One region of the Streptomyces sp. NBC_01197 genome, then DNA from elsewhere that is predicted to be linked to it. Evidence: riboswitches for the same ligand, from Rfam matches in the RefSeq annotation. Region 1 holds a riboswitch; each other region holds the start of a gene.
What was found. Region 1 has a riboswitch for cobalamin ahead of OG452_RS28055 (cobalamin biosynthesis protein). Riboswitches for the same ligand answer to the same signal wherever they lie in the genome.

Region 2: linked by a shared signal. The riboswitch ahead of OG452_RS33790 (HoxN/HupN/NixA family nickel/cobalt transporter) and the one ahead of OG452_RS28055 (cobalamin biosynthesis protein) in region 1 are both predicted to bind cobalamin.
Region 3: linked by a shared signal. The riboswitch ahead of OG452_RS10355 (ribonucleoside-diphosphate reductase subunit alpha) and the one ahead of OG452_RS28055 (cobalamin biosynthesis protein) in region 1 are both predicted to bind cobalamin.

What each region holds. Positions count from the first base shown of each region.
Region 1 is NZ_CP108569.1:6,106,240-6,109,441, forward strand. Features, by position in the region: gene OG452_RS28050 (cobyric acid synthase) at 1-505, opposite strand, end outside; gene OG452_RS28055 (cobalamin biosynthesis protein) at 502-1,431, opposite strand; adenosylcobalamin (AdoCbl) riboswitch at 1,569-1,643, opposite strand; gene OG452_RS28060 (hypothetical protein) at 1,848-2,111, opposite strand; gene OG452_RS28065 (inorganic phosphate transporter) at 2,131-3,202, opposite strand, start outside.
Region 2 is NZ_CP108569.1:7,384,006-7,387,207, reverse strand. Features, by position in the region: gene OG452_RS33790 (HoxN/HupN/NixA family nickel/cobalt transporter) at 272-1,360, opposite strand; cobalamin riboswitch at 1,390-1,592, opposite strand; gene cobN (cobaltochelatase subunit CobN) at 1,754-3,202, opposite strand, start outside.
Region 3 is NZ_CP108569.1:2,312,268-2,315,469, forward strand. Features, by position in the region: gene mctP (monocarboxylate uptake permease MctP) at 1-1,151, shown strand, start outside; cobalamin riboswitch at 1,310-1,433, shown strand; gene OG452_RS10355 (ribonucleoside-diphosphate reductase subunit alpha) at 1,564-3,202, shown strand, end outside.

The sequences.
Region 1 (3,202 bases):
GGTCGATGTCGCCGACGACGACCACCGGGAACCGCGCGGCGCGCGCGACACCCATGTTCACGATGTCGGTCCGCCGCAGATTGATCTCGGCCGGACTGCCCGCCCCCTCGCAGATCACCGCGTCATACGTGCCCCGGAGCTGAGCCAGACAGTCCGTCACCGTGCCGAGCAGCGCCTCCTGCCGGCCGCCGTGGTAGCCGCGGGCGCTCATCTCGCCCACCGGCTTCCCCATCAGCACGACCTGGCTCGACCTGTCGCTCCCCGGCTTGAGCAGCACCGGGTTCATCAGTGCCGTGGGCTCGACCCGCGCCGCCTGCGCCTGCATCGCCTGGGCCCGCCCGATCTCCGCGCCCTCGCGGGTGACGAACGAGTTGAGCGACATGTTCTGCGCCTTGAAGGGCGCGACCTTCACACCCCGGCGCACCAGCCACCGGCAGATGCCCGCAGTGACCACGCTCTTCCCGGCGTCCGACGTGGTTCCGGCCACCAGCAGTCCGCCACTCATCCGCGTACCTTCCTCACCACGAGAGCTGTCGCGAGCGCCAGCACGGACACCCGGCGCGACAGCCGCACCGCGCGCTCGATGTCGCCGACGGCCACCGGACGGCCGCCGCCGTTGAGCACCGCCCGGTGCTCGACCCGGCCGGCGTACGAGAGGGTGCCGCCGAGCCGTACGCCCAGCGCGCCCGCGAACGACGCCTCCACCGGGCCCGCGTTGGGGCTCGGGTGGCCGCCCGCGTCCGACCGCCAGGCCCGTACGGCGCCGCGCGGGTCCCCGCCCGCGAGCACCGCGAGTACGGCGGTGAGGCGGGCGCCCGGCCGGCCGGCCAGATCGTCGAGCCGGGCGGAGGCCCAGCCGTACCGCAGATACCGGGGCGACCTGTGGCCGACCATCGCGTCCAGGGTGTTCACCGCCCGGAACCCGGCGAGCCCCGGCACCCCGGCCAGGGCGCCCCAGACCAGCGCGCCCACCACCGCGTCGGAGGTGTTCTCGGCCACGGACTCCACGACGGCCCGCGCGATCTGCTGCGCGTCGAGTGCCTGCGGATCGCGCCCGCACAGATGCGGCAGCCGCCCCCTGGCGGCCTCGATGTCACCCGCCGCCAGCGCGTCGCCCACCGCGCGCGCCTCCCGTCCCAGCGAAGTGCCGCCGACGACGGCCCAGGTGGTGGCGGCGGTCAGCGCGACGCCCGCGACGGGACGGCCGCGTACGGCACGCCCGGCCAGTACGGCGGCGCCCACCACGCCCCCGGCGCAGAGCGCGGTGTGCAGCGCGCCCCACCCGCGGTGGTCACGCCAGAGCCGGCGCTCCACGGCGGCGGCGGCCCGCCCGAAGGCGGCGACGGGGTGCCCGCGCCGGGGGTCGGCGAAGATGAGGTCTGCCAGGAGGCCCGTGGTGGCGCCGTACACGAAGACACGCTCGGCACGCATGGGGTCAGCAGGCCGGTACGTCCGGGACCCTCACGGCGGCGGCACTCGGTGCATCGGGCGGTTCGGGCAGCAGGCGGCCGCGCATGGCGTAGTCCTCACTCAGGGTGTCCGCGCCCTGGTCCGACGTGATCGGCGGTGAGAGTTCCTGGCTCCCGGGGGCGACCCCGGTGACAGTGGCGGGACCGCGCCGGATTCGCACCGGACTTCCTCTCCTGCCGCCGTATTGGCCCCGGAAGTCCACCACGGTCGGCGAACACCCGTCAACTCACCCTTGACCTGCGGCGGCGCAGTGTGCCGAGCCCCACACCGGCCACCCGGACGGCCGGGCGCACCGGCCGCGCACACCAGACGCCCGCCCGGTGGCCGGTGGAGGCCGCCGGGCGGGCGGAGTGACGAAGTGGCGGGAGGAGCGGCTGTCAGGCGACGATCAGATAGATCCCGTACGCCACGGCCGCCGCGCAGAGTGCGAAGCAGGCGTACGAACCGGCCCGCGCGGCCGATGCCGGGCCCAGGCCCGTACCGGCAGGCGTCGCGGCGGCGGGTGCGGTGGCGGTGCCTGGTTCCGGCGCTGGCTTCCGCGCCAGGCCCACCACGCCGAGGGTGAACAGGCCCACCAGTCCGACGGTCGCCACGAGGCTGACGCCGAAGACGGTGCCGAGAGCTGCCCAGTCGATGTCCATGGTGCGGTGTCCTTCTCCTTCAGACCGTGGCGGGCCGGTTGGGCTCCGGTGCGGCGCCGCCCGGTGCGGGGATGGTGGTGCGGAGAGGGTCGGAGACCGCTCCGACGGGCGGCGGGACGACGGCCGCGATGGCGGCGGTCACCACCCCGGCCGGCTCCGCGGACCCGGCGGGTTCGTCGGGGGTGACGCTGTGCTGGCCGACCGGCTTGCGGCGGGAGAGCGACCAGATGACACCCGAGCCCGCGACCAGCAGGACGGCGACGGCGCCGACGCCCCAGGGGCCGCGGCCGGTCAGAAACTCGGCACCCGCGCCGACGAGCGCGGCGGCGGGCAGGGTCAGGCACCAGGCGATGGCCATCCGGGTCGCGGTGGACCAGCGGACCACCGCGCCCTTGCGGCCGACGCCCGCGCCCATCACGGCGCCCGAGCAGACCTGGGTGGTGGAGAGCGAGAAGCCGAGGTGCGAGGAGGCCAGGATCACGGTCGCGGCACCGGTCTGGGCGGCGAAGCCCTGCTGCGGCCTGAGCTCGGTGAGCCCCTTGCCCATGGTCTTGATGATGCGCCAGCCGCCCAGGTAGGTACCGAGTGCGATGGCGGTGCCCGCGGAGACGATGACCCACAGGGGCGGGTTCGAGCCGGGTGCGATGACGTTGCCGGTGACCAGGGCGAGGGTGATGACACCCATGGTTTTCTGGGCGTCGTTGGTGCCGTGGGCGAGCGAGACCAGGCCCGCGGAGGCGATCTGGCCGGCCCGGTAACCCTTGGCGGTGGACTTCTCGTCCGTACGGCGCCCGATCCGGTACGTCAGCCTGGTGGCCAGCAGCGCGGCGAGACCGGCGACGACCGGCGCGGCGACCGCGGGGAGCAGGACCTTGGTGATGACGACGTGGCCGTTGACACCCGACGAGCCGACCGACATCAGCGTGGCTCCGATGAGCCCGCCGAAGAGTGCGTGGGAGGAACTGGACGGCAGGCCGAGCAGCCAGGTCAGCAGATTCCAGAGGATGGCACCGACGAGTGCCGCGAAGATCACTTCTGTGGTGATGCCCTGTTCATTGATGATCCCGCCGGAGATCGTCCTGGCGACCTCG
Region 2 (3,202 bases), 1.3 Mb from region 1:
GAACACCCCCCCGACAGCCAAGGCGCCCAGGCCGACCGCGGCGCGCACGAATCTGCGGCGCCCTTGCGTATTAGTGTGATTTTCAGACTGCATGGCACCGTACTGCCACACACCGAGGCGATTACCCGGCCGACAGCGCCGGACGCGCGTCCGATTCCACTCGGTCGGACCATCCGCCGCCCGCCCCGTCCGCGGCGCGCCACGGTTTTCCCGGGCCGAGCGGGGCCGGGGCGCCGGAGCGCCCCGGTCCGCCACCGCGGGCGGCGCCGGTTCAGCCGCTGTCAGCGGCGCGGACCGCCCACCTCTCCTCCACCTTCGCGATACGCCAGTACGCCAGCGCCGCTGCCCACACCACGACGAAGAGTCCGACGATGAGGTAGCCGACGTTCCCGAGATCGAGGCCCGCTATCCAGCCGGTCACCGAGTCCTGGAGGGACAGCTTGTCGTGCAGCACGCTGATCAGCTCGATCGTGCCGATGAGGAACGCGACGGCGATGGACAGGCCGGTGATGGCGAGGTTGTAGAACACCTTGCGCACCGGGTTGGCGAAGGCCCACTGGTACGCGAAGTTCATGAAGGTGCCGTCGAGTGTGTCGAAGAGACTCATTCCGGCCGCGAAGAGCAGGGGCAGGCAGAGGACGGCGTACCAGGGCAGGCCGGCGGCGGCGCCGCTTCCGGCCATCACCATGAGGGTGACTTCGGTCGCGGTGTCGAAGCCCAGGCCGAAGAGGAAGCCCAGCGGGTACATCTGGCCGGGCCTGCTGATGGACTTGGTGAACCGGCCGAGGATGCGGTTCATGAAGCCGCGCGAATTCAGGTGTGATTCGAGTTCGGCCTCGTCGTAGCGTCCGGCGCGCATCTCCCTGAACACCCGCAGAATGCCGACGAGGGCAACCAGGTTGAGCGCCGCGATGAGGTAGAGGAACGAGCCCGAGACGCTCGTTCCGACGACGCCGAGCACCTGGTGGGTGTGCGAGCCCTCGTTCATGAGGATTCCCGCGAGCCGGGCACCGCCGGCGACCAGCGCCGCCATGGCCACCACCACACTGGAGTGCCCCAGCGCGAACCAGAAGCCGACCGAGACCGGGCGCTTCCCGTCCGCCATGAGTTTGCGCGTGGTGTTGTCGATGGCGGCGATGTGGTCGGCGTCGAAGGCGTGCCGCATCCCCAGCGTGTACGCGGTGATGCCGAGGCCCACCCCGAACGCCTTGGACCCGACCTCGTAGTGGCCTGGTTCCACCAGCAGGAACAGAACGCCGAACGCGACGGCGTGGAGGGCTGCTATCACCCCCAGCAGCCCGGCGGTTCGTACGGTGTCCTCGCGCCGCCAGGCGAACGCGGCGGATTCGGGCAGGGTCATGCGGATCACGCTCCAGCACCTCGTGGATCACTTCGTGAGATGCCGTGGCCGGTCTCCTGGCTGACGGGTTCGCTGACGCTCGCCTCCGGCCCTGCCTTCCCGGCCCGCGGACGCGGCCAGTGGCTTCGACGGGACGGAGACTCCCCGATCACAGTGGCGAGGGCCGCTCCGGTCTGAGGCCCCGAGGGGGCTTTCACCGGTCTTCCCGAACACCACGGCCCGTTCACCCTAGGTTCTGGCCGCCGGTGGCAGCAAGTGCGCCCATCCGGGCAGGTATTGCCTCTCACATCCGCCCATGCCGAGGGATCCGCTGCCGTACACCGGTGCGGGGAGAGCCCGGCTCTCACCCGTCGCACCGGCGGCAGCGGACCACCGCGGGGAGACCTGCTCAGGTCAGTCCTCGCCCTCCAGGTTCCCCTCGGTCTCCAGGTACACCTGGCGCAGCGCTTCGAGCGTCGCGGGGTCGGGTTCGGCCCACATGCCCCGGGACTCCGCCTCAAGGAGCCGTTCCGCGATCCCGTGCAGGGCCCAGGGGTTGGCCTGCTGGAGGAAGTCGCGGTTCACCGGGTCGAGTACGTACGTCTCGGTGAGCTTGTCGTACATCCAGTCGGCGACGACACCGGTGGTGGCGTCGTACCCGAAGAGGTAGTCGACGGTGGCGGCGAGTTCGAAGGCTCCCTTGTAACCGTGCCGGCGCATCGCCTCGATCCAGCGGGGGTTGACCACCCGCGCGCGGAAGACCCGTGAGGTCTCCTCGACGAGCGTGCGGGTACGGACGGTCTCGGGGCGGGTGGAGTCGCCGATGTACGCCGCGGGGGCGCTCCCGCGCAGCGCCCGGACGGTGGCGACCATGCCGCCGTGGTACTGGAAGTAGTCGTCGGAGTCCGCGATGTCGTGCTCGCGGGTGTCGGTGTTCTTCGCGGCGACCGTGATCCGTTTGTACGCGGTCTCCATCTCGGCGCGGGCCGGGCGGCCGTCCAGCTCCCGGCCGTAGGCGTAGCCGCCCCACACCGTGTACACCTCGGCGAGGTCCGCGTCGGTGCGCCAGTCGCGGCTGTCGATGAGCTGGAGGATGCCCGCGCCGTAGGTGCCTGGGCGGGAGCCGAAGATCCGGGTGGTGGCCCGGCGTTCGTCGCCGTGCTCGGCCAGGTCGGCCCGGGTGTGGGCGCGTACGAAGTTCCGCTCGTCGGGCTCGTCCAGGGACGCGGCCAGCCGTACCGCGTCGTCCAGCAGGCCGATGGTGTGCGGGAAGGCGTCACGGAAGAAACCCGAGATGCGCAGGGTGACGTCGATACGGGGGCGGCCGAGCTCGTCGAGCGGCACCGGCTCCAGACCGGTGACCCGGCGTGAGGCGTCGTCCCACACCGGGCGGACACCGAGCAGCGCGAGGGCTTCGGCCACGTCGTCCCCCGATGTGCGCATCGCGCTGGTGCCCCACAGGGAGAGCCCCACGGAGGTGGGCCACTCGCCGTTGTCGGTGCGGTAGCGCTCCAGGAGTGAGTCGGCGAGCAGCCGGCCGGTCTCCCAGGCGAGCCGGGACGGAATGGCCTTGGGGTCGACGGAGTAGAAATTGCGGCCGGTCGGCAGGACGTTGACCAGGCCGCGCAGCGGTGATCCGGAGGGTCCTGCGGGGACGAATCCGCCGCTCAGCGCGTGCAGGGCGTGGTCGATCTCGTCCGTGGTGGAGGCGAGCCGCGGGACGACCTCGCGGGCCGCGAAGCCGAGGATGTCGGCGACCGCCTGCGGGTGGCCGTCGGCCACCTTGACGGCGGCGTCCGGATCCCAGTCCGCCGCTTCCATCGCCTCGACGAGGACACGTGCCTGTTCCTCGGCCGTGTCGGC
Region 3 (3,202 bases), 3.8 Mb from region 1:
GCGGTTCGGGCAGCAACTGGTTCGTCAAGGACCTCCCGCTGCTGATCGCCTTCGCGGTGCTCGCCGCGTACACGTACTCGTCGGGGCTGCGAGCCCCCGCCCTGATCGCCTTCGTCAAGGACGGCCTGATCTACATCGTCATCCTGGTGGCGATCATCTACATCCCCATCAAACTGGGGGGCTTCGACGACATCTTCGCCAAGGCCGGCCACGCGTTCTCGCAGACCAACCCGGCGACGGGCAAGCCCCGCGGGGCGCTCGCGCCGGGCGCTGCCGGCCAGTGGGGTTACGCCACGCTCGCGCTCGGGTCGGCCCTCGCGCTGTTCATGTACCCGCACTCGATCACGGCGACGCTCTCCTCGCGCAGCCGCAACGTGATCCGCCGCAACACCGCGATCCTGCCGCTGTACTCGCTGATGCTGGGACTGCTCGCGCTGCTCGGCTTCATGGCGATCGCCGCCGGCATCAAGGTGAAGAACGGCCAGCTGGCGATCCCGCAGCTGTTCGAGAACATGTTCCCCGACTGGTTCGCGGGCGTGGCCTTCGCAGCCATCGGCATCGGTGCGCTGGTACCGGCCGCGATCATGTCCATCGCGGCGGCGAACCTCTTCACCCGCAACATCTACAAGGACTTCATCAAACCGGGCGCGACCCCCGCCCAGGAGGCCAAGGTCTCCAAGCTGGTCTCGCTCGTGGTGAAGGTCGGCGCGCTGCTCTTCGTGCTCGCCATGGACCCGACGGTGGCGATCAACTTCCAGCTGCTCGGCGGTATCTGGATCCTCCAGACGATGCCGGCGCTGGTCGGCGGGCTCTTCACCCGGTGGTTCCACCGCTGGGCGCTGCTCGCGGGCTGGGCGGTCGGCATGGTGTACGGCACGCTCGCCGCGTACGGTGTGACGAGCCCGACCCAGGCGCACTTCGGCGGCTCCTCCAAGGAGATCCCGGGCATCGGCCAGATCGGCTACATCGGTCTGACGGCGTTCGTGCTGAACGTCGTGGTGACGCTGGTGCTCACCCTCGTGCTCAACGCGGTGAAGGCACCGGCCGGAATCGACGAGACCTCCCCGGAGGACTACACGGCGGACGCCGGTGACGAGGGCGTCCAGGTGGAGCTCCCGCCGGCCACAGAGGCCGCCCCGGCCGCCCACTGAGCCACCGGCAGGCCACCACTGAGCCACCGCTCCGCCAAGGGCCGCCGCGCTCCCTCCCAGGGAGCTGCGGCGGCCCTTCGCCGTGCCACTCCGCCTCTCCCTTCCGCCCTCCACGACACAACATATGGGGGGTGCTTTCCGGCGGGCACCCCACATGTATGCTCATGCTCGCTGTCGCCGCAGGGGAATCCGGTGCGAATCCGGAACTGTCCCGCAACGGTGTGATCAGTGCGCTTTCGCGCACCGTGGAGTCCGAGGACCTGCCGACGGCGCATCCGGCTCGACCGAACCGGATGGGAAACGTCCGGGCCTCGCGGTTGGGCCTGCGGATGCTGTGCGGTGTGCTGCTCTGCTGCGCCCGTACGCACCCGTGCCCCCCGCCGGCCCCCAGCCGAGCGAGGGAGAGCGCACCGTGACCATCGCGCCCACCGCACCTGTCTCCGAGCAGGTGGCGGACGCCCCGGGAACCGTACTTCTGCGGACCCTGACCGACCTCACCGCCGACCTCACCGACACCGACCCCGGCAAGGTCGCCGCGGCCGCCCTGCGCGGGCGCAACGCGGCGTCGGACGCGGCCGAGTTGCGGGAGCTGGCCACCGAGGCGGCCGCCGGTCTCATCTCCGAGGACCCCGCGTACTCGCGGCTGGCGGCCAGGCTGCTGACCCGTACCATCGCGGACGAGGCGGCGGGCCAGGGCGCGGTTTCCTTCTCCTCATCGGTCGCCGTCGGGCACCGCGAGGGCCTGATCGCCGACCGTACGGCCGACTTCGTACGGCTCCACGCGCAGCGGCTCGACGCGACCATCGACACCGGGGCCGACGACCGCTTCGGGTACTTCGGACTGCGCACCCTCTACAGCCGCTACCTGCTGCGCCACCCGCTCACCCGCCAGGTCATCGAGACACCCCAGCACTTCATGCTCCGGGTCGCCTGCGGTCTCGCCGCCGACGAGTCCGCGGCCGCCCTGGACGAGGTGGCCGCGCTGTACGGACTGATGAGCCGCCTCGACTACCTCCCCTCCTCCCCCACGCTCTTCAACTCGGGCACCCGCCATCCGCAGATGTCCTCCTGCTATCTGCTGGACTCGCCGCTCGACCAGCTGGACTCGATCTACGGGCGCTACCACGAGGTGGCGCGGCTTTCGAAGCACGCGGGCGGCATCGGCCTCTCGTACTCCCGTATCCGCTCCCGCGGTTCGCTGATCCGCGGCACCAACGGGCACTCCAACGGCATCGTCCCCTTTCTCAAGACCCTCGACGCCTCGGTCGCCGCGGTGAACCAGGGCGGCCGGCGCAAGGGCGCCGCCGCCGTCTATCTGGAGACCTGGCACTCGGACATCGAGGAGTTCCTGGAGCTGCGCGACAACACCGGTGAGGACGCCCGGCGTACGCACAACCTCAACCTGGCCCACTGGGTGCCCGACGAGTTCATGCGCCGGGTCGACGCGGACGGCACCTGGTCGCTGTTCTCGCCCGCGGACGTACCGGAGCTGACCGATCTCTGGGGCGACGACTTCGACGCCGTCTACCGCAAGGCCGAGGCCGACGGGCTGGCCAGGAAGACCATCCCCGCGCGGGAGCTGTACGGGCGGATGATGCGTACCCTCGCGCAGACCGGCCAGGGCTGGATGACCTTCAAGGACGCGTCGAACCGTACGGCCAACCAGACCGCCGAGCCCGGCTCGGTCGTCCACTCGTCGAACCTCTGCACCGAGATCCTGGAGGTGACGGACGACGGCGAGACCGCGGTCTGCAACCTGGGCTCGGTCAACGTCGGCGCGTTCGTCTCGGGCGATTCGCTCGACTGGGAGCGCCTCGACGCGACCGTCCGCACCGCGGTCACCTTCCTCGACCGGGTCGTGGACATCAACTTCTACCCGACCGAGCAGGCGGGCCGTTCCAACGCCAAGTGGCGGCCGGTGGGCCTGGGCCTGATGGGGCTCCAGGACGTCTTCTTCCAGCTGCGGCTGCCCTTCGACTCGCCGCAGGCCAAGGCGCTCTCCACCCGGATCTCCGAGCGGATCATGCTCGCCGCATACGAGGCGTCCTGCG